Regions from separate parts of the Carbonatibacter coralli genome, predicted to be linked through region 2. Evidence: predicted binding sites of a transcription regulator. Region 2 holds the regulator's gene; each other region holds the start of a gene.

Region 1 (10,808 bases), on a different contig from region 2:
ATCGAGTGTTTGCCCTACCTTGAATTCATTGAGAAATACGACAGCCCTGAAACGCTGTTCTATCTGGACCCGCCATATTTCGGGACCGAGACCATTTATGGCCTGAATTTCTCTCGCAATGATTTTGCTGTCCTGGCTGAGGCTTTGGGTAAGCTCAAAGGCCGGTTCCTTCTATCAATTAATGACAGGCCAGAAATCAGAGAGATTTTCAGTTCCTTCGATTTTGTAGAAGTGGAAACCAGCTATTCACTTGCAAGACAGGCTTCGGGACGCCGGAAGTTTGGCGAATTGATCTTCATGAACTGAGTGTTTGCGCCGAGTGCCGGTTCCGCGGTACCATAGGCCCACGACTTTAAAAGCAAAACAGAACCCCGCTCATCGATCCCAGATGGCGGGGTTTTGTTTACACTTTATCAAATTCTAAAGCGATTGCGCAGAGCTAGGATGATTAGAAAGATTAGAATAACTGAAATGAAGTTCTGTGTAATTGCCAGAGCTTGAATGCTATCTGGAATGACCGCGTCTTTACTTCCATCTGTGAAGAGTTGAATTGCTCTATTTTGGACGCTTTTTGTACTCGGGAGAAATGAAAATACTTGCGAGGCAGAAAACAAGGCGCATGCAAGGAAGGATGCATATTCTGTTAAGGAGTTTTCAGAATGGACCTGTTTGAAATATATGAGGGTAGAAAGGTAATACGTCCAGAACAGCCACCATGACGGTGTTGCGACACTCTGGCCATAGTTACTGAATTTGTCGAATAGGAAATCAATGAGCCACGCGCCGTTTTTATTTGAATGTTTCCGTTTGCAGCGCATTTCATGAGCGTGGAACATTAAAGCTGATGAATGGTCTTTATTTGCTTCAGCTAGTTCTTTAAGGCGGTTTATTTTACTGGAAGCTTGTGGGTCTTTTAGGGTTTCATAACTAAATTCCCACTCACTGTCCCTTAAGACAATCTGATTGTTTATTTTGGTGTTTGTTAGATCGGGGATGCAAGAGAAACGGTTCCCATTTAACTCAAGGCTTTTGTTGAAGCTGGCTCCACGAAATGAGAACTGTTTGATTTTTTCGGAAGACAAAAGATCAGAAAAAATGACGCGCCCTCTAAATTCTGCACCAATGAAATCGATTTTACTTTCTCCAAATTTTGCTTCTTCAAAAGCGAGATCACCTTCCCCAAATTTTGCTCCGGCAAATGAGATTTCTCCCTTTCCGAATTTTGCTCCTACAAACGAGACCCCTCCTTTGCCGAACTTTGTTCTTTGAAATCTAATTGTTTCATCTTCGAATTCTGCATCTACAAATGAGACAATACCGTCTCCGAATTCCATCTCATCAAAAAGGGCAGGACTTTGTTTGAATTTTGCGTGAGGAAATAAAGTGTTCCCTTTTTCACTTTTCGCACCCCAAAAATTGATTGTCGCTTTTTCAAACGTTGCGTTGATAAAGGTAATATCAGCTTCTCCTAATCGAGCAGCCCCAAAAGATAGTTTACTTTTATTGAATTCTGCATCGTCAAAAGAAAGGTTTCCTTTTTTGATTGAGACTCTGGAAAAAATGATATTTCCCTCGCCGAATTGCGCATCATTGAAACTAACATTTCTTCCTCCGAATTGAGCTCCGGAAAAAATGACGTGACTATCTCCAAACCTCGTACCTGTGAAATTTATTTGTGGCCCATTGAAGATGGAATACTCAAATGAAACTTGTCCAGCTCTAAACTTGGCCCCGCTAAATGAAACGTTGTAATCTCCAAAATTTGCTCGTGTGAATAAAATATCTCCTTTGGGGAATTCATATTCTTGGAAGTTAATTTCTTTGATGACCTGAGTGGGGTTCGACTTCCATACTGGTTTGATAAAAGTAGGGAAATTGACACCTTCAAAGCTTATGTTGTGCTCAGGATTCATGCGAACCCATAGGTTCCATTCTGTTCTACCTTTTTTAAGTAGTTCGATCGCCTCGTCAGGCTGAAGGGTTTTTATTTCTGTCATTTGAAAAAACCTTTTTAAAAAGTAAAACAGAACCCTCGCTTGTTGACTACAGATGATGGCGAACTGTTTATTCTTTTTTCTTGATTATCGGTAACGGAAAAGAAAGTTGAGGACTTATTTGGAATGAATGTCTTTTGGTCTTGGATCGGGTTTCTTGACCATCGATATCATAGCAAACGATATCTTTTTCAAATTCTGTCAAAACCTTCTGAATGTCCTGTTCCTGAAGAGCTGAATACTGTTGTGCAAATACTCGTGTGATTTCAGGCAGAGAAATTCCTGGTGTACGATTAATTAGATCAAAAACTAAACTACGAGATCGATCTATTGTGTTCTCCCTTTCAAGTTTGGAAAAGGTGAACAGGGTTGGATCTTGCCCTACTTGTCTAGTGATGTTCTGGTATTGAAGGCCATCATAATTATAGGTTTGAGTGACGTTGCCATTTGCCCAGTGCGAACCTGTCATAACGTCACGAGCTTTGGGAGAGTCAGCAAGATGGATTAATGTCATAAATTTATGACTGGTATCCATTTGAATAGCAAAGTCAGACATGGTTACAAAGCGGCTGTTATAATGGATTAATTCACAAATTACATGGCGGATTGCATGCCATTCAAAAGTACTTTTTAGAGAATTGATCCTATTAATCAGAGCTTCTTTTTGGGCGGGACTAGTGCCAAAGATTTTGTAGAAATCAATTTTTTTCTGATTTTCTGGCGTCCAATAATGGGCTGTATAATCAATCATAAAATTCCAAAGAATTTCTGATTTTCCGGATTTTTTTATCATCTGGATTGCTTGCATAGGTACCTGAAGATAGCCGTAAGGATCAATGAAAAAGAATTTACGATTACCTTTTGATGAGCTCTCCAGACTTTTCATTTCATGGAGGACTTCGAGATAAACATCCTCAAAAGCCTTGTTATAAAATGAACAGTTTTTGAAATAGTGTGGGAAAAAATCTTGGATAAATATTTTTAGATATTTAATTGCGGTTGGTTCTAGATCGTTGAAGAAAAAGTAGGGCTCTATTTCAACGGGTCTACCACGTTTTTCCGAGATTTCTTTTTGTAGCTTTTGGCATGTTTCTATTGCGATCAGGGGAGAGCAAAAAACGGGATTGTCAAATTCATCTTTTGCAAATCCCCCTCCACAAAACAAATCCGCAATGAAAATTCGCAGCTTTTGAACATGTGAGTTTTGAAAGTAAACCCTAATGTAATCTGACAAATAATCCCTGTAGAGATCATATTTTACGAGAGTATGTGCGTCGATAATATCTGTGCCGTCGTGCTTATATTTCTTTTTTGCCATGCCTGATAAAATGCTATTCCAGTTTGTGATTACAGACTGAGCGGCATTTCATCCCATGTTTGGCCTTTGAAATCCCGCCCGTTTTCTTTCTTCGAGCGTTTCTTATTGTCCTTCCCCCAAGTCCCCCATTGTTTGAAGAAGAACGCTGTTTCAAACATCTTACATTGCTTGAAAATCTCTTCAATCCATTCCTCTTTTACAGGGCGTGCATTTGGACCACTTTCACCGCCAACAATCGCCCAATGAATTTCAGAAAGGTCAACGTTTCCAACGGGTCCAATCAGCGGTTCAAATGAAATGAACCGGACTACAGCGGGAATGGTTTTCAAGGTTTGGATTCGATTTTTGGTTGTATGGTCTTCAACGCTGGTGCCGAGCCAGACGTTTGCCAGCTTTTTCGTTTCGGTTTCTTTGAAAAACTGAGCCATACGCTCTGGGCGTTTGGTGAGTATTTGATATTGGTGACGTGGTGTCTCTTCCATCACCTTCCATACTTTTTGGGCAAACTGAAATGGAACAGATTCATGAAAGAGATCGCTCATTGAATTGACGAAAATCTGTCTGGGTTTCTTCCATCGTTTGGGAATTTCTAATGATTTTTCATCAAGTTTAATGTCGCCAGTCCAAACCGTGCGCTTGCCAGATTTTCTGGTGAGGCCAGTGTATTTTTCCGTTCCCATCGCTTCCAGGCGTCGAGCCATCTGCATCGCGTAACAGTTTGTACAGCCAGCAGATATAATTGAACAACCAGCAACAGGGTTCCAGGTTGCATCTGTCCATTCAATTGCTGTTTCTGACATGTGCTTTTCTTTCGTTCAAAGTGCGATGCTCTCTTAAAAAACTCTAGCAAAACCTTCTGTTTGCAAGGCAGTTTTCTATGCAATTTATTGGTTGAAAAGCATTGTGAATCATATTGAAAAACCTTTCAATCCTTCAGTTGAAAGAAAGTCAACTATCGCTGAATGTTGATTGTTTCTTCTGCAGACTTTATCGCATCCATTATAGCTTGGTCATAGTAACGGGGCCGGTTGCTCTTTTTTGGTGCGGGATCAAGCCAGAGAATGTCTGTCAGAAGAACATCCGAATAATAGGCGCTTTTATGGTGTGAACTATCCGGAGGAAGCAGGCCTGCCGGTTCAATTCGGGCTTTGAAGCGGGGGCGTTCCCAACGGATCACAAAACGTTCGCCCTGTTTGTTAAAACAAAGCAGGGAAGATCCGGAGCGGTTTATTTTTGTCAGCTGTGATAATAGCTCTCGAGGTATGGGCCTTTCTCCAGACAGCCAGGCATTAACCACTTGCGGCTTGAAATCCATCGCGTCAACTAACCGTTCAGTCCAGTCCTTGCCCCAGACTTCCTGTCCCAATTCTTTTAGTCTCGACAAAGGAGCTGCATCCTTTTTCATGACCCGACTCCACCTGTTTGTTTATTCCAAAAGCGCTATAGAACAAAAAGAGAACATTCTTTGTGAAGAGTCAAGAACAGCTATCCATCAGACCATTTGGTCCTGGTCGCCATAATGGTCAGCTGCAGCCATCATCTCAGAACGAAATCAGCAAGAAAAAGGCTCTGATGCCGGCAGGGTATGCCCCCATCCTCAGACCCCACAAAACGCGCTACTCCCCCCGCCTCGCCTGCGGGCTTTTTAGGTCGTTTTTTTTGCAGTGCAGAGCCACCCTGAAAACCAATGTTCTCTAGGACGGTTTTGAGAAATTACCGTTCTCAAATCTCTGCAATTTTCGTCACAAGATGCAGAACTGGTGGCACAGATTTGCTGGGGCTATTTTTAAAAGGCTCATCCTGTTTTCAGTTCGACTTCGGAAAAGCGTAATATTTGTAACCGAACCTTGAAAATGAATTTAAGTGTTTGTTTTTTAATCGTTATTCAGGTTACAGGAAAATGTAATTTCTTGTAATTTTTGTTACGCCTGCTTCTTAAGTATTTGAAATCAAACGATTTTTTGTGGCGGGAAAATTTCATCAAAAAGTGTAACCTGATTACACTGAAATTACAATATTCTGTAATCTATATATTGTTTTTATATCAATATGATAAGTATGATTTCTGAACTTGGTTACAGATATTACGCTTTTCCGAAGGTCAAATTTTTTCAGCGCTCAAAAAGCCGCTGCCAGGTATATTCCCAGAGCTTTTCTGCAATGAGGGAATCCATTCTTTTTGACTTCATTACGAATGAATTACGAATGATGTGCTCTAAGCTTATGTATTCATTGGATTATGCAGGTCAGGCCAGGGGCACCAATGCAGCTGTAAAAGAGAGGATGCCTGAAACAGGTAGGCCTCTTTTTTTGTATCTGGCCGGTGCTGTTTTCCTGAAAATTCCCGACAGTTCTCTCCTGAAAGAGAGCCGGGCTTCATGGGGCGGATGCCATACAGGATTCAGTATAGTGTAAGATGCAGCTCTGTATTGGGGAGACGGATTATGGATAACTATACCGGTGGTTGTGCCTGTGGGGCGGTTCGGATTGAGGCAGCGGGCCAGCCCTTCAGGGTCGGGATCTGTCACTGTCTGGATTGCCGCAAGCATCACGGCGCTCTCTTTTATGCGGCCGCTGTGTTTCCGCAGAAGGTCGTGCAGGTTGAGGGGGAAACACGGGATTACAAAGGCCGTCACTTCTGCCCGCTCTGTGGTTCGTCCGTCTTTGCCCGGAGCGAAGATGAAATCGAGGTTCATCTCGGAACGCTGGATGAACCAAATCAGCTCAAGCCAGGTTACGAAATCTGGACCTGTTGTCGGGAGGACTGGTTGCCGGCGTTTCCCGATGTCAGGTCATACAGGAAGGGACGTGATGACAAGGTCCGTTACGAACCTTAGAAAGTCAGACACCCAGCCCCGCTGCAAAGCCCGAGGACCAGGCCCACTGGAAGTTGTGCCCGCCGAGGTGTCCGGTGACGTCGGTGACCTCGCCGATAAAGAAGAGACCGGGATGGTCCCTGCATTCCATGGTGGCAGGGTCGAGTGAACGGGTGTCGACACCACCGAGGGTGACTTCCGCCTTGTTGTAGCCTTCATCTCCTGCGGGTGTGAGCTGCCAGTTCGACAGGCCTTCGATCAGGCTGTTCAGTGTTTTCTTGCCTGTTTCTGTCATGGAACCTGTTGCGCTGTGTTTGTCCGCCATGGCTTTGGCAAGACGGTTGGGCAGATGGTTTGACAGAATGCTGGAGACGTTCTTCTTGCTCTGGCGATCTGCGGCCATCAGGGCCGGAATGTCTTCGCCGGGCAGGAGGTTGATACGGATGGACCCGCCCGGTTGCCAGTAGGACGAGATTTGCAGGATGGAGGGGCCGCTGAGGCCGCGATGGGTGAAGAGCAGGGCCTCTTCAAAGGACTGCTTTCCAGCAGAGGTGCGTACCGGCAGGGAGAGGCCACTAATGGCCTTGCAGAATTCCTTGTCGTCTTCCTGCAAAACCAGGGGCACAAGGGCAGGGCGAAGAGGGGTCACCGGAATGTTGAGGTTCTGCGCCAGCCGGTGTCCGAAATTCGTGGCGCCAATCTTGGGGATCGAGAGACCGCCAGTGGCGACAACCAGATTGCGGCAGGATTTCAGGCCGTCGCTGGTTTCAAGTTCGAAGCGCGGACTGTTTTCATCCTGAACCGGAAGGCTGCGCACTGCGGTGATTGTCGTTTGCCCCAGAACCCTTGCTCCCTTGCTGGAGCACCGCTCCAGAAGCATGTCGATGATGTCGTTGGCGGAGTGATCACAGAAGAGCTGTCCCAGTGTTTTCTCGTGCCAGGCAATGTTGTGGCTCTCGACAAGCTTCAGAAAGTCGCGCTGTGTGTAGGCTTTCAAAGCGGGGCGAACAAAGCGGGGATTGTCGGAAAGAAAGTTGTGGGGGGCACAGTGGATGTTTGTGAAGTTGCAGCGCCCTCCACCAGAGATCCGGATTTTTTCGCAGAGCTTGCTCGCATGATCCAGAACCAGCACGGACTTGCCGCGCTCGGCTGCTGTCATGGCGGCCATCAGTCCGGCAGCCCCTGCGCCGATGACAATCACATCCTCGCTTTGACCCTTTCTGACGGGTTTGAGCGTTGGTGCCGTCTTGAGGCTGAGAGTGTTGCGTGCGCTTGTTCGGGGTTCTGTCATCAGGGAGGCTGCTTTGAAAGGGTTTGAATGCGCTTCCGGGACCGGATGCAGGGAGAAAGCTTGCTGTTCTTTGCCCCTCGTGATAGCTCAAGAACCTGAAAGACGAAAGCCTCTCTCTTTTGATTGAGGTGATTTCCCTGCAAAAGCTGTTTTGACCCCGAAATTTTTCCGGAAAGTTTCTGTTATGTCCGCCTCTGTTGTTCTCTATGGTCTCAAGAATTGTGACACCTGCCGCAAGGCACTCAAGATGCTGGGCGACAAGGGTATTGATGTGCGGTTGCATGATCTGCGCAAGGATGGTCTTGACGCGGAGATGCTGGATCGCTGGCTTTCTGCGCTGGGTTGGGAGGTTCTGCTCAACAAGCGGGGGACAACCTGGCGTGGTCTGGATGACAGCCTCAAGGACAATCTGGATGATGCGGGCGTTCGCGCCTTGTTGCTGGAGCATCCGGCACTGATCAAACGTCCAGTCAGCGAGGCGTCCGGAGCAGGGGATACCGTTATTCGCGTCGGTTTCGGCAAGGCAGAACAAGCTGCACTGATGGGTGAGGCCTGATCATGAGCGATGATTTCAAGGACAAGCCGGAAGAGGATCGTCCGAAAAGGACTGTGCGTCGTCCTGCACGTCCTGCCACCAGTGGGCGCACACCTTCGGCCCGGAAAAACCGGGATGGCGATGATGATTTCATGACAGATCGTGGCCCTCAGAAGAAGCGCTTTTCCCGTGATCGTGACGACAACCGTGGACGGGGAAGGGGTGAGCGTTCTGTTTCCGGCCGTGGCAGTGATCGCGATGGTCGTGACAGTCGGGGTTATGACCGCCGCGGGGATGATCGTTCTCAAAGTCGTCCGTCCTCAAGAGCATCTGCAGAGCCGGTACAGAAACAGGAAAACAAAAGCCTGCCTCACGCGCAGCGCCTGTCGCTGATGTGGCGTGCTCTTGAGACCATGTCCTGGGAGGATTGCCAGCTTGATGAGGCCCTGGCGCAAACCATGCGTTCGGCTTCTTCCCATCTGACGGAAAAGGACAAGGTTGCCATTCGCAAGGGCGTCTGGGGCTATATGCGCCGCTACCGTCGCGTGCTCTGGTGGCTGGCAGAGGCCGGGCACACGCCTTCACTGCGCCGCAGTTTTCTGGTTGATCAGGTGGTCGGACTGGGCGCAAGCGTTGAGGATCTGGATCGCAACTGCCGGGGTGGCAAGGTGCTGCTCAAGCCGCTGACAGACAATGAACGCGCCTTGCTGCTTCCGCTGCAGGGCAAACCGCTGAACCATCCGGATATGCCCGAAGAGGTGCGTCACGAGTGTCCGGACTGGGCCTATGACGGTTTGAAAGCCGTGTTTGGTGAACGTTTCGGTGAAGAACTGGATGCGTTGAACGAAGAGGCTCCGCTCGATCTGCGGATCAACCCTTTTAAAATGTCCAATGAAAAGGGCGAAGCTTCCCTGAGGGATGCAGCGATCACAGCGCTTTCCAAACAGGGCTGGAAGACAGAGGCCCTGCCGCAGACGCCTTATGCGCTTCGTTGTCTGAATTTTCCGCGAAGCTTTGGAAAGGTGGCTCTCTATCAGGAGGGTGCCATTGAAATTCAGGACCTTGGCTCCCAGATGGTGGCGGCCCTGCTGCAGGCGCAACCCGGTGAACGAATCGTCGATTTCTGCGCCGGAGCAGGTGGCAAGTCCCTCGCACTGGCCCCTGCCATGGAAAACCGTGGACAACTTGTTCTGACGGATGTGCACAGCAAGCGCCTTCAGCGCTCTGCCCTGCGTCTCAAGCGGGCCGGCGTTTTCAATGCCGAACGCCAGGTGCTCGGAAGCGAGCGCGATCCCTGGGTCAAGTATCACAAGGGCAAGTTCCACCGTGTCCTGGTTGATGCCCCCTGTAGCGGGACCGGGGCCTGGCGCCGCGGGGTTGATGCCAAGTGGCGCAAGGATGAAGAGGACCTTCGCGAGCTTTGTGACCTTCAGGGCTCTATTCTGACCTCTGCGGCGCGTCTTGTGCGCCCGGGTGGCCGTCTTGTTTACGCCACCTGCTCCCTCTTGCCTGCAGAGAATGAAGAACAGATTTCCGCCTTTTTGCGCTCCAGACCGGATTTCAAACTGGTTCCTGTGAGCAGCCTCTGGGCTGATGTTTTTGAAACGGAATGTCCGGATCACCTTGGCGAGATGCTGCGGCTGTCTCCCTCGAAAGACGGGACCGATGGTTTCTTTGCCGCTGTTCTGCAGCGTGAAGAGCAGGAGAAGTCTGAATAGACAGCGATTAGTCTTTACATCATCGGGCCTGTGACTTTATTCATAGGGTTTGCGTCAGATGCGGGAAAGATGAACAGGACAGACAGGTCTCATGGCAGTTTTCCACAACCTCAAGAATTTGCCCGACAGCGCCCGGGGTGCTGTCGTTGCCATTGGTAACTTCGATGGAGTTCATCGCGGGCATCAGGCTGTGATTGCGACTGCACGCAAGGTTGCCGAGGACCTCAAGGCACCACTGGCTGTTCTGTCTTTCGAACCTCATCCACGTCTCTTTTTCAAGCCGGAGCAGGAATCCTTTCGTCTGACCCCCGTTGTTGCCAAGGCCCGCGCCCTGCAGAAGACGGGGATTGATCATGTTTTCCTCCAGGCCTTTACAGAGGAATTTGCCGCGCTGAGTGCTGAGGACTTCATTCAGGAGGTTCTGGTCGGGCAGCTTGGTGCCTGTCATCTCGTGGTGGGAGCGGATTTCTGCTTTGGCAAGGGGCGCAGCGGCAATGTCGAGGTGCTCGAACAAAGTGGTAAAAGGCTCGGCTTTGGTGTCACCGGAGCAGGGGCTGTGCTGGATGAAAGTGGGGAAGTTCTGTCGTCTTCGCGCGTGCGTCAGTTCCTGCGTGATGGAAAGCCAAGGGAGGCCGCGGCCATTCTGGGGCGCTGTTGGGAAATTGACGGACCGGTGATCAGAGGTTTTGAACGGGGCCGGACCATTGGTTTCCCGACGGCCAATCTTTCCATGAGCGATTATTTGACACCGGCTCTCGGTGTCTACGCCGTAAGGGTTGCCAAGGCCGGTTTGATTGAGGGAACAGGACTGACCTACTGGTACGACGCTGTGGCGAATATTGGCCGCCGTCCCACCGTAAAGGGTGAGGGAATTAATCTGGAGGTTTTCATCTTTGACTTTGATGAGGATCTCTATGGAACAGATTTGCGGGTTCAGGTGGTTGACTTTTTACGTCCGGAAATGAAATTTGACGGACTGGACGAACTGAAGGCCCAGATCGCCAGGGATTGCGAGGCTGCCCGTGCAGAACTCGCCAAGATGAAGTGATGAATTGAATGGACTGATCGGTAAGAGCCGATTGGCCAGTGAACAGTAAGATACGGAAGTGACAGTCCATGACAGTGGATTACAAAAA
Region 2 (10,808 bases):
CCTGTTCCAGAAGACTGTTGGCCACTTCTGCATGCCGGTCACGCTGTGCGAACTGGTAAACAACGTCTCCATCGTGGTCCAGTCCAAGCCAGGAGAGACCATCCAGAATGGCATCAATCGCTTCGGGGGTGGAGCGGGCACGATCCGTGTCTTCAATACGCAGTGTGTAGCGGCCACCGTGGTGCCGGGCGAAAAGCCAGTTGAACAGTGCTGTTCTGGCTCCCCCGATATGAAGAAAACCGGTTGGGGAAGGTGCAAAACGTGTCACGACTTGTTTGGCAGATGCAGACATTGCAAAGGGCTCCATAACGGCTTGTCTGTTTCAGTGAACGATCTCCGTTTCGCCATTCCTGTGAACGGCTTGCAAGGAGGGTCATTCTTCTTTCCGGCTGATGTATCACAGCTCTTGAGGAGTATCAAATGCCGGGAAGGGGGAAAGACGTGGAAAAAGGGAGGGGCTGTAAGTTATGATGGAAAAAGAGCAATGGATAACAAGGCGCTTTTCCTGAAATGCTGTGGGATCGTTTGATTGTTGAGGGGCGGAATCTGAATCGCAGGCTCGGGAAAAGCGGTTTTCTGGACAGGGCCTTTTCCAGGATCCGTCTGTTTTACCTGTGTGTTCTATGCTTTGGTTTGGGAATTGCCACCTATTTTCTGCCGGATTATGAACCTCCCGAATGGATATGGCTTGCGATCATCGGAGCCTTGCCGGCCACTCTGATTCTTTCAGCAGGATTGATGTCCCTGACACGGTTTGTCCGGTTCGGCGCAGTTCTTTTGCTTGCCGGATTGTTTTTCTGCGGGTTCGGGTTCATCAAGTACAGGGCCGAAAACGCAGGAACAGTGATGCTTGAAAGAGAACTGTTCGGAGCACCTTTCAAGGGATGCGTTGCCGAAATCGAGCCCCATCGGCAGGGTGCCCGTCTGACATTCAGGGAGGTAGAGGTTCCCTGGCTGGGAAACGGGAAAACACCATCGGGTCTCAGGCTCACAACCCGGCAGGAGGATGTGTTTGATATTGGCGACTGTATAGAAGGCAGGGCAGCGCTTCTTCCCTCTTCCGGGGCCCTTCATCCTGATGGGTACAATTTTGCAAGGCAGAACTATTTCAGGGGGATTGGTGCTTCGGGCTTTATGATGGGAGATGCCGAAAAGATCGACGCCGGTGGGGCTCTTGTCCGGGGCAGTTTGACGGAAGCATGGACAAGGCTGTGGAATGGTCTCCGGCTGGATTTGATCCGCTCCATCAAAGCGTATCTGCCAGAGGACGAGCAGGCGTTGGTGATTGTTTTCCTGACAGGCCAAAAGGGCAAGCTGACGGAACAGCAACAGGAGAGTATGAGGCAGTCCGGTCTGGCTCATCTTCTGGCCATTTCCGGTCTGCATATGGGATTGCTGGCAGGAATTCTCTTTGGGGGAACGCGTTTTATGCTGGCCCTCTGGCCTGCGCTGGCCTTGCGCTATCCCATCAAGAAACTGTCTGCCGTTGTTGCCTTTGCCGGTTGTTTTCTCTTTCTGCAGCTGATCGGCGCCCCTGTTCCGGCGCAACGGGCCTTTATCATGATTGGTTTTGCCCTTGGTGCAATCCTGCTGGACAGGAATCCCTTTTCCTTCAGACTGGTTTTTGTCGCGGCTCTGGGGGTGATGATTCTGGCTCCGGAAGTTGTTGTCAGCGCCTCTTTCCAGCTTTCCTTTGCAGCTGTTCTCGCTCTGGTTTCCTTTTATCAGACGATTGCACGGGCAGACTGGGTGCATCGTTTGAAAAATGCCGAGCTTGAGGGAAGACCCGGTGCTGTTCTGAGCCTTTTGCCCGGGGCTGTGACCGGACAGGTTCTGTGGTGGCTTTGCAGCCTCTTTCTCTGTTCACTGGTGGCATCCCTGGCAACCCTGCCATTCGTCGCCTATCACTTTCAGAACATATCCCTGATGGGAATTCCGGCCAACATGCTGGCTGTTCCCTGGACAGGTGCGGTTGTCATGCCATTGGTGCTTGTGTGTCTGGTTGCGCTCCCTCTGGGCATGGGGGAGCCTTTCGTGAGAATGCTGTCGTGGTCTCTGGATCAGTTGCTGCTGATCGCAGAGTTCTTTGGTGCCTTTTCCCTGGGGGCAGTTCATGTCCCGCCTCTGGGGGTGGAAGGTTTGCTCCTGCTTCTGCTGATCTTTCTCTGGCTTGTTTTGATCGAGGGTCCACTGCGTTGGGCAGCTTTACTTGTGGTGCCTTTTTGGGCCATCCGGATTGTCGCCCAGCCTCAGCCCGTCATGCTGGTTGATGAGAAGGCGAAGCTGATCGCGTTCAGGGACGAGGAGAGTATTGTTGTTTCAACCCTGCGCAGTGAACGCTTTGCCCGGAACATCTGGAAGGACTATTGGGGAAGCGACCAGATCATTGACTTTCAGAAGGCTGCTGTGACTTCTGAGCGGATCAACTGCGATCCGTCAGGATGTCTTGTTCATTTTGACAGTCCGGAGCAGGAAGAAGCGTTTGACGTTGCCTTGTCCTTCTCGCCGAATTCCCTGAGGCAGGATTGCAGAAACGCAGATTTGGTGATTGCACGCTATCCTGTTTACCGCTTTTCCTGTGAGGTTCCTCTTTTCGACAGGAGAGTTCTGGGAAAAACGGCGGGCATCGCGCTCTGGCCGGAGGATACGGGACACTCCGGATACAGCATTACAGCTCTGAACGGCAAAGCTCTTGAACCATCAGGAGAGAAGCGCCCCTGGGAGAGATAGGCACAGACAGGATCAGTGATAGTTTCTGACCAGTCCGACCAGACGTCCCTGAATCTGCACGTCACTGGCATGAAAGTGCTGGGCCGTATGTGTGGCGTTTGCCGGCTCCAGAATGACTTCCTGTCCCTTGTGATAAATGCGCTTCAGGGTCGCTTCTTCACCGTGGACAAGAGCAACAGCAATGGTGCCGTTTTCGACGCGGCTTGTGCGTTCCAGAACAATGGTATCACCATCCAGAATACCCGCTTCGATCATGGAATCCCCGTCAATTGTCAGGGCGTAATGCTCACCGGAACCGACAAGGTGCGGAGGAACATCCACAAAGTTTGAAGGATCACTGATGGCTTCAATGGGCGTTCCGGCAGCAATCTTTCCATAAAGGGGAAGCTGTGCCGATGGTGTTTCACCTGTTTCCGGTGCAGATGCTCCCGATTTAAGCGGGACAACGTTGTTCGCCTGATCCGTTGTCCGGTTTTCCGTTTTCCTTGCAGGGATCATGTCTTCGGGAAGGCGGACAATCTCGACCGCCCGGGCCCGGTGGGCCAGACGACGAATGAAACCTCTTTCTTCCAGTGCTGTGACAAGACGATGAATACCGGATTTCGATTTGAGATCCAGGGCATCCTTCATTTCATCGAAGGACGGTGGCAGGCCCTTGCTCTCCATGTGAGAATGGATGTAGAGCAACAAGTCACGTTGTTTGCGTGTCAGCACGTTTGTCTCCTGCCGAAAATGGAACAAAGCAAAAACATCTGCTTTTGTTCTACTTTGGTTCTCTTTTTGTGTCAAGACAGAAGAGCTGCGGTTTTCTCTTTAAAACACTGCATTTATCAGGCCTTATGGGACAACGGCCCCACGGGTGATACTGGCCACAACCTTTTTGCCGCGCAGGATTGAAAAAACACCGACATAACGTCCGGAAGCCTGCTGTCCGCTCGGGGGCAAAGGCAGGGTCAGAAAGTGGTATCCGTTCACACGGGATTCTTCTGCAACGGATGAAACACGGGCGATCTGACCGTCCGGCTGATGAATTTCCAGTGTGATGTGATCCCCTTTTTGCGTGCCCCAGTGGCCGGACCAGAAGGTGATCTGCTGCGTTGATGTCAGGGTTTGTGATCTGGAGAGCAACGGTTTTGTCTTGAGATCATCAATTCCTTCAACCCTGTCTGAGAAACCTGCATTGAGAATGCCGACCTTCCGTTTGGTCAGAATGGCCTCTGCTGCTTCTGTCCACAGGCTCTGGCGCGCCGGTTGCTGACAGCCTGCGTCATCTTCCCGTGCCGTAAAGGGATCAATGACACGGTTATTGAACATCACGCCAAAGTGCAGGTGAGGGAAGCTGGTGCTGCCCGAGAGGCCGATTTCGCCCAGAGGCTGTCCGCGCCTGACACGTTGTCCCTTTTTGACTGCAACTGTCCCCTTTTTCAGATGGCCGTAAAGACTGTACCAGTTCCGGCTGTGGCGGATCACAACCTGATTTGATTTCAGAACAAGGCCACTGTTGGTCAGAAACTCGTTGACTTCCCTTTGATTGAGCGCCCGGTCCGTGACGCCGTCACGCACAATAATGACTTCACCCTCGGCAGCGGCAATGACATTGACCCCCTGTTCCATCTGCTCAAGGGTGGTGGTCCGGATGTCAATGCCACGGTGATTGTTGTAGGTCAGGCCTGAGCAAAAGTGATCCTGGGTGCGTGAGCCGGGACCATGGTCAAAATAGTGTTGAACAAAGCAGGTTGTATCAAAGTCGCAATCAACAGGAACAGAGAATTCCGGCGCTTCAGCGAGCTGTTCTGCTGTCAGTTCAATGCCGCCACCAACAGCCTGGGCCTTCGGATTTGACTGAAGGCTGAAAAGCGCAACGGTTATAAGCGCTACGCTTTTTGCAAGGGAAACCAATTGCGCCGAAAGCCGGTTTTCACCGGGTGTTGATAACAAGCTGTCCGTTCTCCAGATGCAGGGAGAGTTCACCCTTTTTGAGTTTCTGGGCGACTTCCCCGAAAACTTCGTAACGCCAGCCGTGCATGGCGGCGATGTCACTGTCCTGATCAGCGGCAATCCGGTCCAGATCCTGGCTGTTACAGATCAGTTTCTGTGCAACATTGAAGTCGTCGCAACGCTGTTTGAGCAACACTTTCAGAAGGTCTGAAACGGCACCACGACCGGCGGGAACCTCGATGCGTTCCTTTGGAATGGCCTGCTGGTCCTTTGGCAGTGACAGGGCTGTTTCAACAGCCTCCAGCAGGGCCTTGCCAATGCGCCCCCGGGCCATGTCTTCCGAGATACCCCGTGTTTTCGCCAGCTCCTTCGGAGTGCGGGGACGTTGGGCCGCGATGTCAAAAAGCTGTTCGTCCTTGAGCACTCTGCCGCGCGGCATGTCCTTGCGCTGGGCTTCAGCTTCACGCCAGGCAGCCAGTTCGCGCAAAACAGTCAGATAACGCTTGTCATTGGAACGGGTTTTCATGCGCTTGTAGGCATCTTCCGGCTGGGTCACATAAGTGGCCGGAGATTCAAGGATGGCCATTTCTTCTGTCAGCCAGTGTTCCCGTCCGGCACTGGAAATCTGCTTTTGCAGTTTTTTATAGATGTCCCGGAGGAAAGTGACATCCGAGAGGGCATAGTTGATCTGCTTTTCAGTCAGAGGTCTTTTTGACCAGTCTGTGAAACGCGCTGACTTGTCAATTTCCACATTGATCAGTTTACGCGCCAGATTGTCATAACCAACGGAATCTCCAAATCCACAGACCATTGCAGCAATCTGTGTATCAAAGAGCGGTGCGGGCAGATCTCCGCCCATCAGCAGATGAAATATTTCCAGATCCTGGCGTGCAGAGTGGAACACTTTCAGCACGGCGCTGTTGCGCATCAGGTCAAAGAGAGGAGTAAGGTCAATACCTTCTGCAAGCACATCGACAGCCGCGAAGACGTCCTCGTTTGCCAGTTGAACAAGGCAAAGCTTTGGCCAGTAGGTGCTCTCCCTCAGAAACTCCGTATCGACGGTGATATAGTTGGATTGGGCGAGCTGTTCGCAGAAAGAGGTGAGTTGGGCTGTATCGGTAATCATTGTCATGAGGCGCACTATAAAGTGCTGTTTTCCAAAAAAGAAGCATCAAATCGGTCTTGTTTGAAGAAAAGCCCGGATCAGGCGCACGCAGGACAGCAGGAAAGAGGCCGGAGAATATGCCGGGGAAAATGAGACCGGGACGCATACTGCAAAGCCCAGGCAGCTTTGCTGAAAAGCCTCTTGCGATCACTTTGGTTCGTGCTTTGTCCGGAAGTTCCAAAAAAATGCCTTTCCACAAGAGTTTTTAAGCTCCTGCCTTGACAAACAGCAGGCAAAATGTGTTTTTCCAAAGCGAATTGTTTTGTCAGGTCCGGATCAGTGAATCGGACCTTCTCATTTGGGTGTTCAAACGCGCCCGGTTACAGCGTCTAAGGAAAGATCATGCATCTTTATCGCACACACTCCTGTGGAGAGCTTCGTCAGGATCAGGCAGGCGAGCGGGTTCGTCTGTCAGGTTGGGTTCACCGTAAACGAGATCACGGACAGCTGCTGTTTGTTGATCTGCGTGACAGCAAGGGTATTACACAGTGTGTGGTTGATAGCTCCAGTCCTCTGTTTGAAACGCTGGAAAGCGTTCGTGTAGAGTCTGTTATCACTGTGACCGGAACAGTCGTGGAGCGTATTGCCGAGACGATCAACGAGAACCTTCCAACAGGTTATATCGAGGTCCGCGTCGAGGAACTTGATATCCAGTCCCGTGCCGAAGTTCTGCCCCTGCAGGTGAATTCCGATGAAGATGCCGGCGAAGACACACGTCTGCGTTATCGCTACCTTGATCTGCGCCGCGAGAAAATGGCTGCCAAGCTCAAGCTGCGCTCGGATGTGATCGCATCGCTGCGGACCAGAATGATCGGGCAGGGGTTCCAGGAAATCCAGACACCGATCCTGACGGCGTCTTCTCCTGAAGGCGCGCGTGACTATCTGGTTCCAAGCCGTGTTCACCCGGGCAAGTTTTACGCCCTGCCGCAGGCACCCCAGATGTTCAAACAGCTTCTGATGGTGGGTGGTGTCGACAAGTATTTCCAGATTGCTCCCTGCTTCCGTGATGAAGACAGCCGTGCTGATCGTTCACCGGGTGAGTTCTACCAGCTCGACTTTGAAATGAGCTACGTCACGCAGGATGATGTTTTCGCTGCTGTTGAACCCGTCCTTGAAGGGGTTTTCAAGGAGTTCGCAAACGGCCGTGAAGTTACACCTGCGCCGTTCGTTCGTATTCCCTATGCGGAAGCCATGGCAAAATACGGCTCTGACAAGCCGGATCTGCGGAACCCGATTATGATTGCAGATGTGACCGAGGCCTTCCGCGGTTCGGGCTTTGGTATCTTTGCCAAGTCCGTTGATGCGGGTTCTGTTGTTCGCGCAATCCCTGCGCCGGGTGCTGCGGGCAACCCGCGCAGCTTCTTTGACAAGCTCAACGACTGGGCGCGCTCCGAAGGTGCGGCAGGTCTTGGCTATATCATTTACGGTGAAGACGGTACGCCAAAGGGTCCAATTGCCAAGAACCTGGATGATGAGCGTCTGGCGCAGATCAAGGACGCTGCCGGCCTGAAAGATGGCGATGCGGTTTTCTTCGCCTGTGACAAGGAACTGAAAGCAGCGAAGTTTGCCGGTCAGGTTCGTATCAAGCTGGGCAACGATCTTGATCTGCTTGAAAAGGATATCTTCAAGTTCTGCTGGATTGTCGACTTCCCGATGTTCGAACTGGATGAAGACACGGGTCGTATTGATTTCAGTCACAACCCGTTCTCCATGCCCCAGGGCGGAATGGAAGCTCTGGAAGGTCAGGATCCCCTGACGATCAATGCCTTCCAGTACGATATTGTCTGTAACGGTATCGAGCTGTCTTCCGGTGCCATTCGTAACCACCGTCCTGACATTATGTACAAGGCCTTTGAAATTGCAGGCTACACGGCAGAGGATGTTGAAGAAAGCTTCGGCGGCATGCTGAACGCCTTCAAATACGGCGCGCCTCCGCATGGTGGTTCTGCCCCGGGTGTCGACCGTATGGTCATGATGCTTGCTGATGAGCCAAACATCCGCGAAGTGATCGCTTTCCCGATGAACGGAAAGGCAGAGGATCCACTGATGCAGGCTCCTGCGACAATCGATGAAGCGCGTCTGAAAGAGCTGCATCTGAAACTCGATCTGCCGCTTGAGGAAATTGAAAACGAGGCCTGATTGCCTTTTCAAAGCATCCTTTTGAAAATCCTCGCTGTATTTCACTGCAGCGGGGATTTTTTATAGCTGTTTTTAGGTATCATTAACCTATTGAGCGCTACTATCTTGCCAGATTTTGTTCTTATTGGAGTAGATGGCTCAATGAGCAGCAGTGGCATTAACATTACAGAAGAAGAAGTCAATCAACAGGCAGAGGCTGAAATCCTTGATGAAGCGCGCGATGTCGCGTCAAGTCTGGAAGTCACACTGCAGCAGGTCCGTACAGGGGGAACGGATCCGAAGGATGCTCTGGCAAGGATGTCAGGGGATGTTTCAAACATCCGTTTGAAAGCCAAGTCCGTCAATGTTCCTGGTTTGACAGCAATCACACACCGCCTTGAAGAATACATGTCCAGTGTCAAGGAGCTCGATGACAAGGCGATCGGTGACCTTCAGACCTACAGTGACAAGATTTCCTCGCTTCTGGATGGCGAGAGTGTCGACGTCAGCGAAATTGCTGAAGTTGTGCGCTCCATGCCACACCACTCGACCTTCAACGTTGAAGACATTGAAATCGACATCAAGGAAGTTGTGCTTGTTGTTCCCCAGAAAATTGCTGGCAAGGTTGTGGCCCGGGAGCTGGAAGCCTGTGGTTATCGCGTTACAACGATCATGGATCCCTTTGATGCCATTGCCCTGATTATGGAATTGAAGCCGGACATGATCATGACCTCGATGGTCCTGCCGAGAATGTCCGGGGCCGATTTGGCCTGTGCGCTTTCTGCAATGCCCTCGACAAAGCATATTCCGGTTACGGCTTTGACAAGCCTGGAGCCTTCGCATCCTGACATGCGTGCACTGCCGGTCAATGTTGGTGTTGTCCGTCGGGGTCCCAACTTTGGTGACGATCTGGCGCAGGTGCTGTCGAAATTCCAGATTACCTGATATTTTCCGGTCGAGAATCCGTGACACAGCCCGACTTCCGTTGCATGCGAAAGTCGGGCTGTTATTGTGTTGGCTGTTTTGATTTTACCAACAGCGGAGAGAGTTATGTCTCAAGTTCGTGCTTCCCATATCCTGCTGATGTACGCAGGGTCCATGCGTTCCACTGCATCCCGTTCCAAGGAAGAGGCTCAAAGCCTGATTGAAGAACTGAAGGGTCGCGCTGCAGGCGGCGAGGACTTTGGTGCTCTCGCGCGCGAATTTTCCGATTGTCCTTCCGGTCAGGAAGGTGGCGATCTGGGCCATTTCGGCCGTGGCATGATGGTGCCCGAGTTCGAGGAAGCTGCCTTTTCAATGAACGTTGGCGAAACCAGTGATGTTGTTGAGACATCCTTTGGTTATCACCTGATCCATCGCACGGAATAAAATCTTTGCCTCTCTGGCGTTATGATCTAGAATTTATCGCAGCCTGGGGTGGTTTTGTCTGAAAAACACAAAGGTTGGGCGTACAATGAAAGTCAGGACAATAGAGAGCGATACCCGCAGACTTTTTCAGCGGTTCGAGGTTGATGGCTCTGCGCTTGTGCGAATAGCGGAAGAGTGGCATCGTGTTGAGTGTGTTGATCTTTCAGCCGGTGGCCTTGCGGTGCAAAGCGAATTGCGACCCGATGCAGGGTCCCTGATTGACCTGCATGTTGAAACGCTGGGACGTTTCAAGGGGCGTATTCTGAAGCACACAGATGCCGGATTTGTGATTGAGCTGGAAACATCCGACTTCGTTCAGAACCAGTTAAATGAAGAGCTGGATGAAAAAGCTGACGGCGACTGAGATATTTTTGTGTAGGCAGTCTTGTTTTGTGGCGAGACTGCCTATGTTATTGTATAACGTCAAAACTTTCGCATCGTAAGCTGAGTTATACAGTATGCATTTTTCTATTAAGTCATTTGGTGCTTCTGGTGTGCGGTCCTCCCTTGGCGGGCTGGCAATTGCCTTGATGACATCTGTTCCGGGTGCCAAGGCACACCCTCATGTTTTTGTTGATACTGCAGTGATTGTCTATCACGAGCAGGAGAAGATCGTCGGATTGGAGCCGATCTGGATCTTCGACGATCTCTATTCGGAAACCCTGATTGCCGACCTTGATCTTGACCGGGACGGTCAGTTGTCCGATCAGGAGCTTTATGACTTCGCGGGAGAGGCCCTCTCAAATCTCAAGGAGTGGAATTATTTTCTGGAAATCGAGGGGCTGGAAAATCAGGACCGGATCGACATCAATGCCACACGCATTCATGCGTCCATTCAAAGCGGGCGTCTCGTTCTGAGGTTTCTTGTTGAACCGGAAAGTGGCGAGACTTCCCTCGGGGAAGCGGTACAGCTTAAAATGTTTGACCCGTCCTATTTTATTGCCATGGATTTCGTCCAGTCCGATCAGACGGTCAGTTATCTTCCGGCCAGTGCAATTGAGGGTGGGCAGGCCAGGGCTGTCAGTGGTGCCGATGCGGATTGCCGGACTGAAAGAAAGGCTGCGACCGGGGTTGACGAGCAGACCAGATCTCTTCTGGAAGCCATTCCGATTGACGGTACGCCGGATGATCCCCGTATCGGGGCTGCCTTTGCTGAAACCATGATTGTGGATTGCAGAGGATAAATGATGAAAAGAGTGCTTCCTCTGCTGTGCGCTGCCCTGTTGCTGGCCGCGCCAAAAGCGGCTTTCGCCTTCGAGGTTCTGTCTGCCTTTCAGGAAACCTGGGCGGGGCTGATTGATATAACCCGGGCCTATCAGCAAAGTTTTTCTGCAGAAATCTCATCGGCTGTTCGTGCCATGGCGACAGAAGGGCTGGGCGGAAATGCAGCCTGGCATATGGCATGGGTTTCATTTCTCTATGGTGTTTTTCATGCTGTGGGCCCCGGACA
Region 3 (10,808 bases), 110 kb from region 2:
CTGCCGTGCGCTATGCAAAACGCTACGCTGTTTCCGTTGGACAGAAAGTCTGCGTGTTTACCAACAATGACAGTGGTTTGCAGTCTGCTCTTCAACTTGTTTCTCTGGGCGTTCCACTGGCTGGGGTTATTGATGCGCGTCAATCTCCACCGCAGGATCTGCACAGGAAACTGGCCGAAAAAGGGGTGCCTCTTTACAGCGGGTCCGTCGTTTCAAAGGCCGAAGGAGGACAGGCTCTCAACAGGGTTACCGTGCACCTTTATGATCCTCAGACAGGGACGCTGTCCGGTGATGACCGGGTTATCAATTGCGATGCCCTTGCTGTTTCCGGTGGCTGGACACCAACTGTTCACCTCGCAAGTCAGGCCGGTGACAAACCAGTTTTCAATGAAAACATTCAGGCTTTTGTTCCGGAAAAGAACCGCTGCAAGACTGATGGCAGGGACTGGCTCGCTCTGGGAAGCTGTACCGGTGAATTTGATCTGTCCGCCCTTTTTGAAACAACCGTCCGTGAAATGACGGCTCTGCTGGCAGAACTCGGGAAAAACGCTGAAAAACCTGTCCCGAACACAACGCAGCTCCGCGAGAAAAGGGAAACCCCGATCCTGCCGTTGTGGGATATTCCTTCTGCTGATGGCAAGGGCAAGAGATTTGTGGATCAGCAGCATGACGTAACCGCAGCGGATGTGGAGCTGGCTCAGCGTGAGGGTTTTGAGTCTGTTGAACACCTGAAGCGTTACACCACGCTTGGAATGGCTGCAGATCAGGGCAAGACCTCAAACGTGAACGGTTTGGCCCTGATGGCAAAGGCCAGAGCGCAAACAATTCCCGAAACTGGAACAACACGCTTCCGGCCTCCTTACACTCCTGTGACAATTGGCTCGATAGCCGGACGTGAAATTCATGGCCACATGCGCCCCTATCGTCACACCCCCTTGCACGACTGGCACAGGGAGCAGGGGGCCGAGATGCTCAATGTTGGCCTCTGGGCGCGTCCACGTATTTACGGTCAGGCTGGTGAAACTCTGGAACAGAGTTATGTTCGCGAAGCCCGGGCGGTGCGACAATCTGTGGGCATAGTTGATGTTTCCACACTCGGAAAAATCGATATTCAGGGGCCCGATGCAGCAGAACTGCTCAACCGTGTCTATTCAAACGGCTTTAAAAAACTGCCGGTCGGGAAGGCACGCTATGGTCTGATGCTGCGGGAAGACGGTTTCCTCTATGATGACGGGACAACCTGGCGTCTGTCCGAGAACCAATTTCTGATGACCACCACAACAGCGAACGCAGCCGGTGTTATGGGGCTTCTGGAATACTATCTTGCTGTTGTCTGGCCCGACCTGAAGGTACAGGTGACATCTGTGACGGATTTGTGGTCCGGTCTGGCCATTTCCGGCCCGAATGCCCGCAAGGTCCTTCAAAAGGTTGTATCCGGGCTTGATCTGAGCAATGAAGGCCTGCCTTTCATGGGCGTGGCACAGGCAAGGATTGGCGAGATTCCTGTCTGGATAGCAAGGTTGTCCTTTTCCGGTGAGCTTGCCTATGAGGTCTATGCGGAAGCCAACTATGGTGCTGCAGTCTGGGAAGGCCTGATGCAAGCCGGTGAGGAATTCGACATTCTTCCCTATGGCCTTGAAGCCCTTGGGACACTCCGGATCGAGAAGGGCCACATTGCAGGACCGGAACTGGATGGGACGACAACGGTTCAGGATGTCGGTCTGAGTGCCATGGCTTCAGGCAAGAAGGATTACATCGGCTCTGTCCTGAGAAACCGCGAAACCATGACAGGCAATGACCGTGAACAGCTTGTTGGTCTTGTTGCGCAGGAAAAACGTGCCCTCAAGGTTGGCGCCCATCTTCTGAGCCGGGAAACGGGGCAAAGCATCGGGCATGTCACCTCGGTGACCTACAGCCCGGCTCTGGAGGAATATATTGCCCTGGCACTGGTCGAAAACGGAAAGGCCCTGATTGGTGAAACCTTGCGGTCCGCCTATCCGCTCAAGGATGATGCGCAGGCTGTCAAACTGGTTTCCCCGCATTTCTATGACCCGGAAGGAGGACGGATGCATGTCTGATCTTATGACCCGAGAAAACGCTTTCCGTTCTGCACTGGAAAAATCCTTTCAGGAGAGCAGCAAACCCAGAGACGGAAAGGCCGGCATAGAGCTGTCCGAGATTGTTCTGACATCTCTGGTTCAGATTGGTTCCTGGCCGGACAGTCACAGCACGGTGCGGGAGAAACTGGCAAAGCTTTTTGATGCAGCGCTTCCCGAAAAGGTCGGAGACTTCACTGTCGGTCCAAGGGGTGATCTGTGTCTGTGTGTTTCACCGGGTAAATACCTGCTGTTGTCCGAACAAAATGATCTCTTTTCGTCTGTTCGAAGTGCCTTTGAGGACGAAGAGGCAACTGTTCTTGAAATGGCGCACAGCAGAAGCGGCATCCGGATCAGCGGTCACAAAACCGAAAGCCTTCTGTTGAAATCCTATGCTGTCGATCAGGACAGGCTTTTACAGGGGCAGCATTTCCAGGCGCCTGTCAGTCACATCTCGACCCTGGTGATCAAACACTCGGAAGAGGCGTGCGATGTCTATTGTACGCGCAGTTTTGCACGATCCATGTTTGAGTGGTTCACGGATGCTTCACTCGAATACGGCTATCAGCTGAAAAGCCGTTAGGGCTTTGAGCGGTTCAACAAAAAGGTCGACCTGTAACAAGTCGACCTTTTTTTGTCCGGTTTGTCTCTTCTGCCTAACCTGCTGCTTCATCCTGAGGCAGGGCATTGTCATTCAGCCATTGTGTCAAGGCCTCAATCGCCTGATGGGACTTGACTGTTTTGCGGTCTTTTTTCTTCAGCTTTTTTTGTCCCTTGATGTGCTCAAGAGGCGGGAACAGGCCGAAGTTCACATTCATTGGCTGGAATGTTTTGGCATCCGCACCACCGGTAACGTGATTTACAAGTGCACCGTGCGCCGTGTTGACGGGAGGCGGAGAAAGTTCGTTCAATCCCAAACGTTCCACAGCAGCAAAGCGCCCAGCCATCAAACCACTGGCTGCGGACTCAACATAGCCTTCCACACCGGTCATCTGCCCAGCAAAGCGGAAGCGGGGGTGGGCTTTCAGACGCAGGCTGTGATCCAGCAAGCGGGGCGAGTTGATAAAGGTGTTCCGGTGGATGCCGCCCAGACGCGCAAACTCTGCTTCTTCAAGCCCCGGTATGCTGCGGAAGATCCGAACCTGTTCGCCATACTTCAGCTTCGTCTGGAAGCCGACAATGTTGTAAAGCGTTCCCAACTTGTTGTCCTGACGCAACTGAACCACGGCGTAGTGTGGTTTCTCTGTCTCCGGATGTTGCAGGCCGACAGGCTTCATTGGTCCGAAACGCAGGGTTTCCTCACCACGTTCCGCCATGACCTCGATAGGCAGGCACCCTTCAAAGTAGGGCGTACCTTCCCATTCCTTGAATTCTGTCTTCTCACCTTCCAGCAGTGCGGCGATGAAAGCCTTGTACTGTTCTGCGTCCATGGCACAGTTGATGTAGTCCGCTCCATCACCCTTGTCATAGCGGGACTGGAACCAGGCCTTGCTCATGTCAATTGAGTCCTTGTGGACAATCGGAGCAATGGCATCAAAGAAAGAGAGATATTCCTCACCGGTTAACGCGGCAACAATCTCGCTCATTGCACCGGATGTGAGAGGTCCGGTCGCAATAATGACAGAATCCCAGTCTTCAGGAGGGATAGTGGTGATTTCCTCACGGGCAATGGTAACAAGCGGATGACTTTCAAGAGTTCGGGTTACATCCTCCGCAAAGCCGTCACGATCAACAGCAAGCGCTCCGCCAGCGGGAACCTTGTTGCGCTGCGCACAGGTCATGATTATGGAGCCCATGCGGCGCATTTCCTCATGGAGGAGGCCGACAGCATTGTTTTCCCAGTCATCAGAGCGGAAGGAATTCGAACAAACCAGTTCGGCCAGGGACTCTGTCTGGTGGGCATCTGTTTTGCGTACCGGACGCATTTCGTGCAGAATAACCGGAACGCCTGCCTGGGCCAGTTGCCAGCTGGCCTCACAGCCAGCCATGCCGCCGCCGATTACATGAACAGGTTTAATGTCAGTGCCGGACATCATCATATCCTTGTGATTTGATCGCTGAGAGGATCGCGCTAAAAGAGATTTCTCAGGCCTTTAACATTGGAATTGTATCTGTGCAAATCCATATATTAATGGTTCAGACAGGAAATCCTGCTCATAATAAGAATTCAGGCATCAAAATCAGGAGTAAACCATGCCCGTCAATGAGGCCCCCACAGCCTTACGTACAGAAAATGACAGCCTGATCAGCTCAATCATTGACTGGATGATGGATCAATCCCTCTCGTCCTCTGCGACGATGGAAGATATTTTCAGCGGGTGTTGCAAGCGTCTTCGTGCAAGCGGCATTCCCATTGGTCGCGCCTATATCGCCTTTCGAACGCTGCATCCCCTTTACCGGGTGATGGGCGTAACGTGGGAGCTGGACAAGGGCGTGCGAACGGTCGGCTACACTCACGAAAACTCGGCCAGGGAAGAACAGACAGCCGCCTGGCAAAACAGTCCCTTCAATCTGATGTTCAACGAGGGAATCCCCCAAATTCGCAGGCGGTTGTGTGATGACACTGCGATTATGGATTTCGGCATTCTCCCCGAACTGAAAGAGCAGGGCTATACAGACTACATGGCCTATGCCTTTTCCTTCGAGGACAGCAGGGAAGACGATCACTTTGACACCAAGGGAATGATCGGAAGCTGGGCATCGGATTCAAAAGGCGGTTTTTCGGATGCACATCTGCAAAGCCTGGTGCGCCTGCAAAAAAGGCTTGCTGTGATCAGCAAGATTATCATTCAGGAAAATATCTCGAAAAATATCTGCACAACCTATCTGGGTCGCAATGCCGGCAACCGGGTTCTGAAGGGACAGATCAAGCGCGGGGACGGGGAAAGAATTCACTCTGTCATCTGGTACAGCGATCTCAGAAACTCCACAGCCCTTGCGGACAGTCTTCCCGAGGAAGAATATCTGCAGGTCCTCAATGGCTATTTTGAATGTACGGCCGGTGCCATTATGGACCACGGCGGAGATGTTCTCCTGCTCATTGGCGATGCCGTTCTGGGAATTTTCCCGCTGAATGAAGGGGAAGATCATCAGGCAACCTGTTTCCGGGCCCTGATGGCTGCGGAAGACACAACACGCCGCATGACCCAGATCAACAGTGAAGGAACCTGTGCCGATGGGCGCTGCAACATTGATTTCGGTCTGGGCCTGCATGTCGGAAATGTCATGTTCGGCAATGTTGGATTGCCGGATCGCCTGCAGTTCACAACAATCGGTCCTGCTGTCAATGAGGCCTCTCGCCTTGAAAGTCTGACAAAAACTCTTGATAGAAGAGTGCTTTGCAGCCAGTCCTTCAGAGACACAATTAACTGTGACAGCCTTCAGCACATGGGGGATCACAAGGTGGCCGGTGTTCAGAAGGCCCTGCCTGTCTATGGCATTGATCCAAACATGTCGAGCCAGTTTGGTCGCTGTTTCCAGCTTGATCTGCCAGCACAGAAGACGGAAGAGAAACTGACCGTTTGATGAAAAAAGCCCCGACCTTCCGGATCGGGGCTTTTTTGGTCCTCAAGACGCTTTGGACGAGCTTTCGATATTGAGGTAGGGCGCAAGAAAGCGTCCCGTATGACTTTCCGGAACCCGGGCAACTTCCTCAGGGGTTCCGGTCGCAACAACCAGACCGCCCTTTGTCCCGCCTTCAGGCCCCATATCAACAATCCAGTCAGAAATCTTGATGACTTCCAGATTGTGCTCAATGCAAAGAATAGTATTGCCCTGGTCTACAAGGGTTTGCAGCACTTCCAGAAGTTTGCGCACATCATCGAAGTGCAAACCGGTCGTTGGTTCATCCAGAATATAAAGGGTTTTGCCTGTGGAGCGCCTTGAAAGCTCCTTGGCCAGCTTGACCCGCTGAGCTTCACCACCCGAGAGGGTAGTGGCGGCCTGACCAACCTGAACGTAGCCCAGACCAACGCGCTGCAGGGTTTCCATCTTTCCGGCAATGGAGGGGACTGCTGTGAAGAACTCGGCAGCCTCATCGACTGTCATGGCAAGGACATCGGCAATGGATTTGCCCTTGTGGGTAATTTCCAGGGTTTCCCTGTTGTAGCGCTTGCCCTTGCAGACATCACACTCGACATAGACATCCGGCAGGAAGTGCATTTCAATCTTGATCACTCCGTCACCCTGACAGGACTCACAGCGACCACCCTTGACATTGAATGAAAAACGGCCGGGTTTGTAACCGCGTGCCTTGGCTTCCGGCAGACCGGCGAACCAGTCCCGGATCGGTGTAAAGGCCCCGGTGTAGGTCGCGGGGTTGGAACGCGGTGTCCGGCCAATCGGAGACTGATCAATGTCGATGATCTTGTCGACGTGTTCCAGCCCTCTGATGTCTTCGTGCTTGCCGGGGTGCGCCTTAGCATTGTGGAGCTTGCGCGAAGCTGCCTTGAACAGTGTCTCAAGAATGAGTGTGGACTTGCCGCTCCCGGAGACGCCGGTGATACAGGTGAAGATTCCGAGCGGCAGACTGACAGAGACATCCTGCAAATTGTTTTCGGAAGCCTTGACGATTTCCAGTGCCTTGCCTTTTTTGCCTTTTCTGCGCTTGGCGGGCAGGGAGATTGCCAAATCGCCTGTCAGATACCGGGCTGTCAGACTGTCCTTGTTCTGCATCACCTCGGCAGGTGTTCCCGACGCAACAACCTCGCCCCCGTGCACGCCTGCACGCGGCCCCATATCGACAAGATAGTCTGCGGTGCGAATGGCATCCTCATCATGCTCAACAACCACAACAGTATTGCCGAGATCCCTCAGACGCTTGAGGGTTTGCAGCAGTCTTTCGTTGTCGCGCTGGTGCAGGCCGATGGAAGGCTCATCAAGCACATAGAGAACGCCGGTCAGGCCCGAGCCGATCTGGGAAGCCAGTCGAATGCGCTGACTTTCACCTCCGGAAAGGGTGGCGGATGATCGGGAAAGGGTCAGGTAGTCAAGGCCGACATTGACCAGAAAGTACAGGCGATCATTGATTTCCTTGAGAATGCGAACCGCGATTTCCTGGTTTTTCTGACTGAGGTGCTGCGGGAGCTCTTCAAACCATTTTGCAGCCTGTCCGATGGAAAGTGCGGCAACCTCGGAAATGTGGTTGTTGTTGATCCTGACGCAAAGCGCCTCATCCTTCAGGCGGTGGCCCTCGCAGGACGGGCAGGGTTGCTTTGCCTGATACTTTGAAAGCTCTTCGCGGACCCAGTCACTGTCGGTTTCACGATAGCGGCGCTGCATGTTTGGAATGACACCCTCGAACGGCCGCTCAGTCTGATAGCTGCGCTTTTCGTCGCTGTAGGTCATCAAGATGATTTCCTTGCCGGAACCGTAAAGCAGCATCTCCTGAACATCCTTGCCCAGATCCTTCCAGGCCGCCTCGACTGAAAACCCGTAGTGCAGGGCCAGGGAATTCAGCGTTTGCATGTAATACTTGGATGTTGTGCTGGCCCAGGGAGCAAGGGCTCCGGCCTTGAGGGAAAGGTTCCTGTCGGGAACAACAAGTTCCGGATCGAAATAAAGCGTGGAGCCAAGACCGTCACATTTCGGGCAGGCACCAAAGGGATTGTTGAAGGAAAACAGACGCGGTTCGATTTCATCAATGGTGAAACCGGAAACCGGGCAGGCATAGCGCGCCGAGAAAACTGTTGTTTCCCCGGTTTTTGCATCCTCAACATAGGCCAGCCCGTCCGAGAGATTCAGGGCTGTTTCAAAGGAATCTGCCAGTCTTGACTGAATGTCTTCCCGGACCACAAGGCGGTCAACGACGACATCGATGTCGTGCTTCTTCTTTTTGTCCAGATCGGGAGTGTCTGCAATTTCATAGAGCGTTCCATCAATCTTGACACGCTGGAAGCCTTGCTTCTGAAGGGCCAGCAGATCTTTTTTGTACTCTCCCTTTCTGCCTCTGACGACAGGAGCCAGAAGATACAGACGGGTTCCTTCCGGCATTTCAAGAACCCGATCAACCATCTGGCTGACAGACTGGCTTTCAATCGGAAGGCCGGTTGCAGGCGAATAGGGAATCCCGACACGCGCAAACAGAAGTCGCATGTAGTCATAGATTTCAGTCACGGTGCCGACTGTCGAGCGCGGATTTTTGGATGTTGTTTTCTGCTCGATGGAAATCGCAGGAGAAAGGCCTTCAATGGAATCAACATCCGGCTTCTGCATCATCTCCAGAAACTGGCGGGCGTAGGCTGAAAGCGATTCCACATAGCGCCGCTGACCTTCTGCATAGATTGTATCAAAAGCCAGGGATGACTTTCCGGATCCGCTCAAACCGGTAATGACAACCAGTTCATTTCGCGGAATATCCAGAGAGACATCCTTGAGATTGTGCTCGCGCGCACCGCGAACCGAGATATACCGGCTTTCATGAGCGATTGTCATTGAAGGGTCCTGTGTTCACATGAAGAAAGGCTTGTGCCCTGTATAGGCCTAGTTGTCTGGATCAAAAAGATGAACGAAGCAAGAACAAAACGCAAGTCTTCGTGATCACTCTGTCTTCTTTTTCTGAAGACATGATATTAAATTACGCTCTATCTCCCTTGCCGGATTTGATGTGAACTTTTGACGCATCCGTCATTGCTGCCGAATATGATCCAGATCAATTCATCTCTTTTTTCAGGATGTTAGGAGGCATACAAAGAGCACAGAAAGTTTGTGTCTTTGAGTGTCAACATCAGCTTTCCGGAGACTCCTGAAAGCGATCAAGGGGATTGAGAATTCAATGAAAAAGCTTCAGTCAGCTTTTTGCGCAGCACTTATGGCAACAACAGCTTTTGTCGCAGCTCCGGCATTGGCAAGCGAACAGGGTGATTTTCTGATCCGTTTGCGCGGTATCGGCGTGCTTCCGGATGAAGATGGCAGCTCGAATATCAACGGCAGCCCGGAAATCGACAACGATTTCGTACCAGAAGTCGATTTTACCTATTTCTTCACGGACAACATTGCGGCAGAGCTGATTCTGGCAACCACCCAGCACGATGTGAAGTGGAACAACAGCTCTGTTGCAAGTCAGCTTGATCTTGGCGATGTGCGCCTTTTGCCACCGACCCTGACACTGCAATACCACTTCAATGATGTCCTGACGCCCGGCCTGAAGCCTTATCTGGGAGCAGGGATCAACTACACTGTTTTCTATGACGAAAAGGTCGGAAACGGGTTCCGGGATATTGATTATGATGACAGCTTCGGTGCTGTTTTCCAGGCCGGTGTCGACTACGAGCTTAATGACAGCTGGTCTGTGAATCTGGATGTCAAACACATCATGCTCAATACGGATGTTCGTATTGATACAGGGGCCAGCATCGTTGATGCCGATGTTGATATCGATCCCTGGATTGTCGGTATTGGCGTGGGCTACCGATTCTGATCCTGTTCAAAAGCAGGCTACTTTTTCAAAGGCGCTGTCATTTTGGCAGCGCCTTGATTTCTGGTGCTTCCGGAGGAATTGTATCAAAGACCTTTTTCTTTTTATTGTCGTGGCGTCATCACTTCGTTAGGTATAGTGTTCAAACAAACACGAGGCGGATGAACGAAACCGTGATTCGCCAATCAGAAGAATAATGGAAGGCACAGAACACCATGGCTGGATCTGTAAACAAAGTAATCCTTGTCGGCAATCTGGGGCGCGACCCGGAAATCCGCTCCATGAACAATGGACAGCGCGTGGTGAACCTCAATGTTGCGACTTCCGAGTCCTGGCGCGACAAAATGAGCGGCGAACGCCGTGACCGCACCGAATGGCACCGTGTTGTTATTTTCAATGACCGTCTTGCCGATGTCGCAGAAAAATTCCTGCGCAAGGGTTCCAAGGTCTATGTCGAAGGACAGCTCCAGACGCGCAAATGGACAGACCAGGCCGGTGTTGAAAAATACACGACCGAAATTGTTCTCCAGAACTTCCGTGGCGAACTGACCATGCTCGATGGCCGCAATGACGGAATGGGCGGCGAGGGTGGAGGTTCTGCCGGTGGCGGCGATCCCTTCGGCGGTTCCGGAGGAGGCTACGGCGGCGGAAGTGGCGGTGGATTTGGTGGCGGTTCTGCCGGTGGCAGTGGTGGCTCGTCCTCTGGCGGAGGTATGGGCGATGATCTGGACGACGAAATCCCGTTCTGATCCAGTCCAAAGATTGTTTCGGGAGGAGCCTGACAGGGCTCCTCTTTTTCGTTCGGGAAGGTGTCGGGCATGAAAGCAAAAACCAGTCTTCTTTCTTTTAATGAACTGTCTTCACATCAGCTTTATCAAATTCTGAAATTACGATCAGAAGTCTTTGTAGTTGAACAGGAATCAATTTATCTCGACCCTGATGGAGATGACACTCGAGCCTGGCATGTTCTGGTTGAGGGAGATCAGGACGGGCAGCAGGAAATGATCGGTACACTGCGCCTTTTGAAGGATGGAACACAGGCGAAAATCGGCCGGGTGGCTGTCGCCAGGAATGGCAGGGGAAGCGGACTGGGAAAGATGATGATGCTTCGCGGGCTGCACTGGTGTGACGAACAGCCCGAACTGCAAAGTGTTTATCTGTCAGCACAACTCGAACAGCAGAGCTTTTACGAGAAGCTGGGATTCGTCAGACAACCGGGTGATGCCTATGATGACGGTGGTATTCCGCACTGTGACATGGTTCGAAAACTGCGCACCTGACAGAGATGATTCTGTCAA

What was found. Region 2 encodes LexA, which represses DNA repair genes until DNA is damaged. Its sites were predicted from a motif close to ATGTTCTANTTTGGTTC; they were not measured.
Region 1: the regulator LexA is predicted to act here: its motif matches at 4,113-4,129, upstream of AAAH10_RS02955 (DUF5131 family protein).
Region 3: the regulator LexA is predicted to act here: its motif matches at 8,600-8,616, upstream of uvrA (excinuclease ABC subunit UvrA).

What each region holds. Positions count from the first base shown of each region.
Region 1 is NZ_JBBUTJ010000001.1:654,953-665,760, reverse strand. Features, by position in the region: gene AAAH10_RS02970 (DNA adenine methylase) at 1-306, shown strand, start outside; gene AAAH10_RS02965 (hypothetical protein) at 414-1,997, opposite strand; gene tcmP (three-Cys-motif partner protein TcmP) at 2,065-3,312, opposite strand; gene AAAH10_RS02955 (DUF5131 family protein) at 3,342-4,112, opposite strand; gene AAAH10_RS02950 (hypothetical protein) at 4,265-4,717, opposite strand; gene AAAH10_RS02945 (GFA family protein) at 5,757-6,149, shown strand; gene AAAH10_RS02940 (BaiN/RdsA family NAD(P)/FAD-dependent oxidoreductase) at 6,154-7,419, opposite strand; gene AAAH10_RS02935 (arsenate reductase) at 7,604-7,975, shown strand; gene AAAH10_RS02930 (RsmB/NOP family class I SAM-dependent RNA methyltransferase) at 7,978-9,672, shown strand; gene AAAH10_RS02925 (bifunctional riboflavin kinase/FAD synthetase) at 9,764-10,720, shown strand; gene ileS (isoleucine--tRNA ligase) at 10,789-10,808, shown strand, end outside.
Region 2 is NZ_JBBUTJ010000003.1:167,394-178,201, reverse strand. Features, by position in the region: gene gltX (glutamate--tRNA ligase) at 1-292, opposite strand, end outside; gene AAAH10_RS09235 (ComEC/Rec2 family competence protein) at 511-2,730, shown strand; gene lexA (transcriptional repressor LexA) at 2,743-3,444, opposite strand; gene AAAH10_RS09225 (M23 family metallopeptidase) at 3,568-4,668, opposite strand; gene rnd (ribonuclease D) at 4,649-5,800, opposite strand; gene aspS (aspartate--tRNA ligase) at 6,176-7,972, shown strand; gene AAAH10_RS09210 (response regulator) at 8,114-8,896, shown strand; gene AAAH10_RS09205 (peptidylprolyl isomerase) at 9,002-9,319, shown strand; gene AAAH10_RS09200 (PilZ domain-containing protein) at 9,405-9,722, shown strand; gene AAAH10_RS09195 (DUF1007 family protein) at 9,817-10,542, shown strand; gene AAAH10_RS09190 (nickel/cobalt transporter) at 10,546-10,808, shown strand, end outside.
Region 3 is NZ_JBBUTJ010000003.1:52,699-63,506, forward strand. Features, by position in the region: gene AAAH10_RS08680 (sarcosine oxidase subunit alpha family protein) at 1-2,078, shown strand, start outside; gene AAAH10_RS08685 (hypothetical protein) at 2,071-2,679, shown strand; gene trmFO (methylenetetrahydrofolate--tRNA-(uracil(54)-C(5))-methyltransferase (FADH(2)-oxidizing) TrmFO) at 2,753-4,129, opposite strand; gene AAAH10_RS08695 (adenylate/guanylate cyclase domain-containing protein) at 4,290-5,621, shown strand; gene uvrA (excinuclease ABC subunit UvrA) at 5,664-8,528, opposite strand; gene AAAH10_RS08705 (OmpW/AlkL family protein) at 8,869-9,513, shown strand; gene ssb (single-stranded DNA-binding protein) at 9,726-10,259, shown strand; gene AAAH10_RS08715 (GNAT family N-acetyltransferase) at 10,329-10,790, shown strand.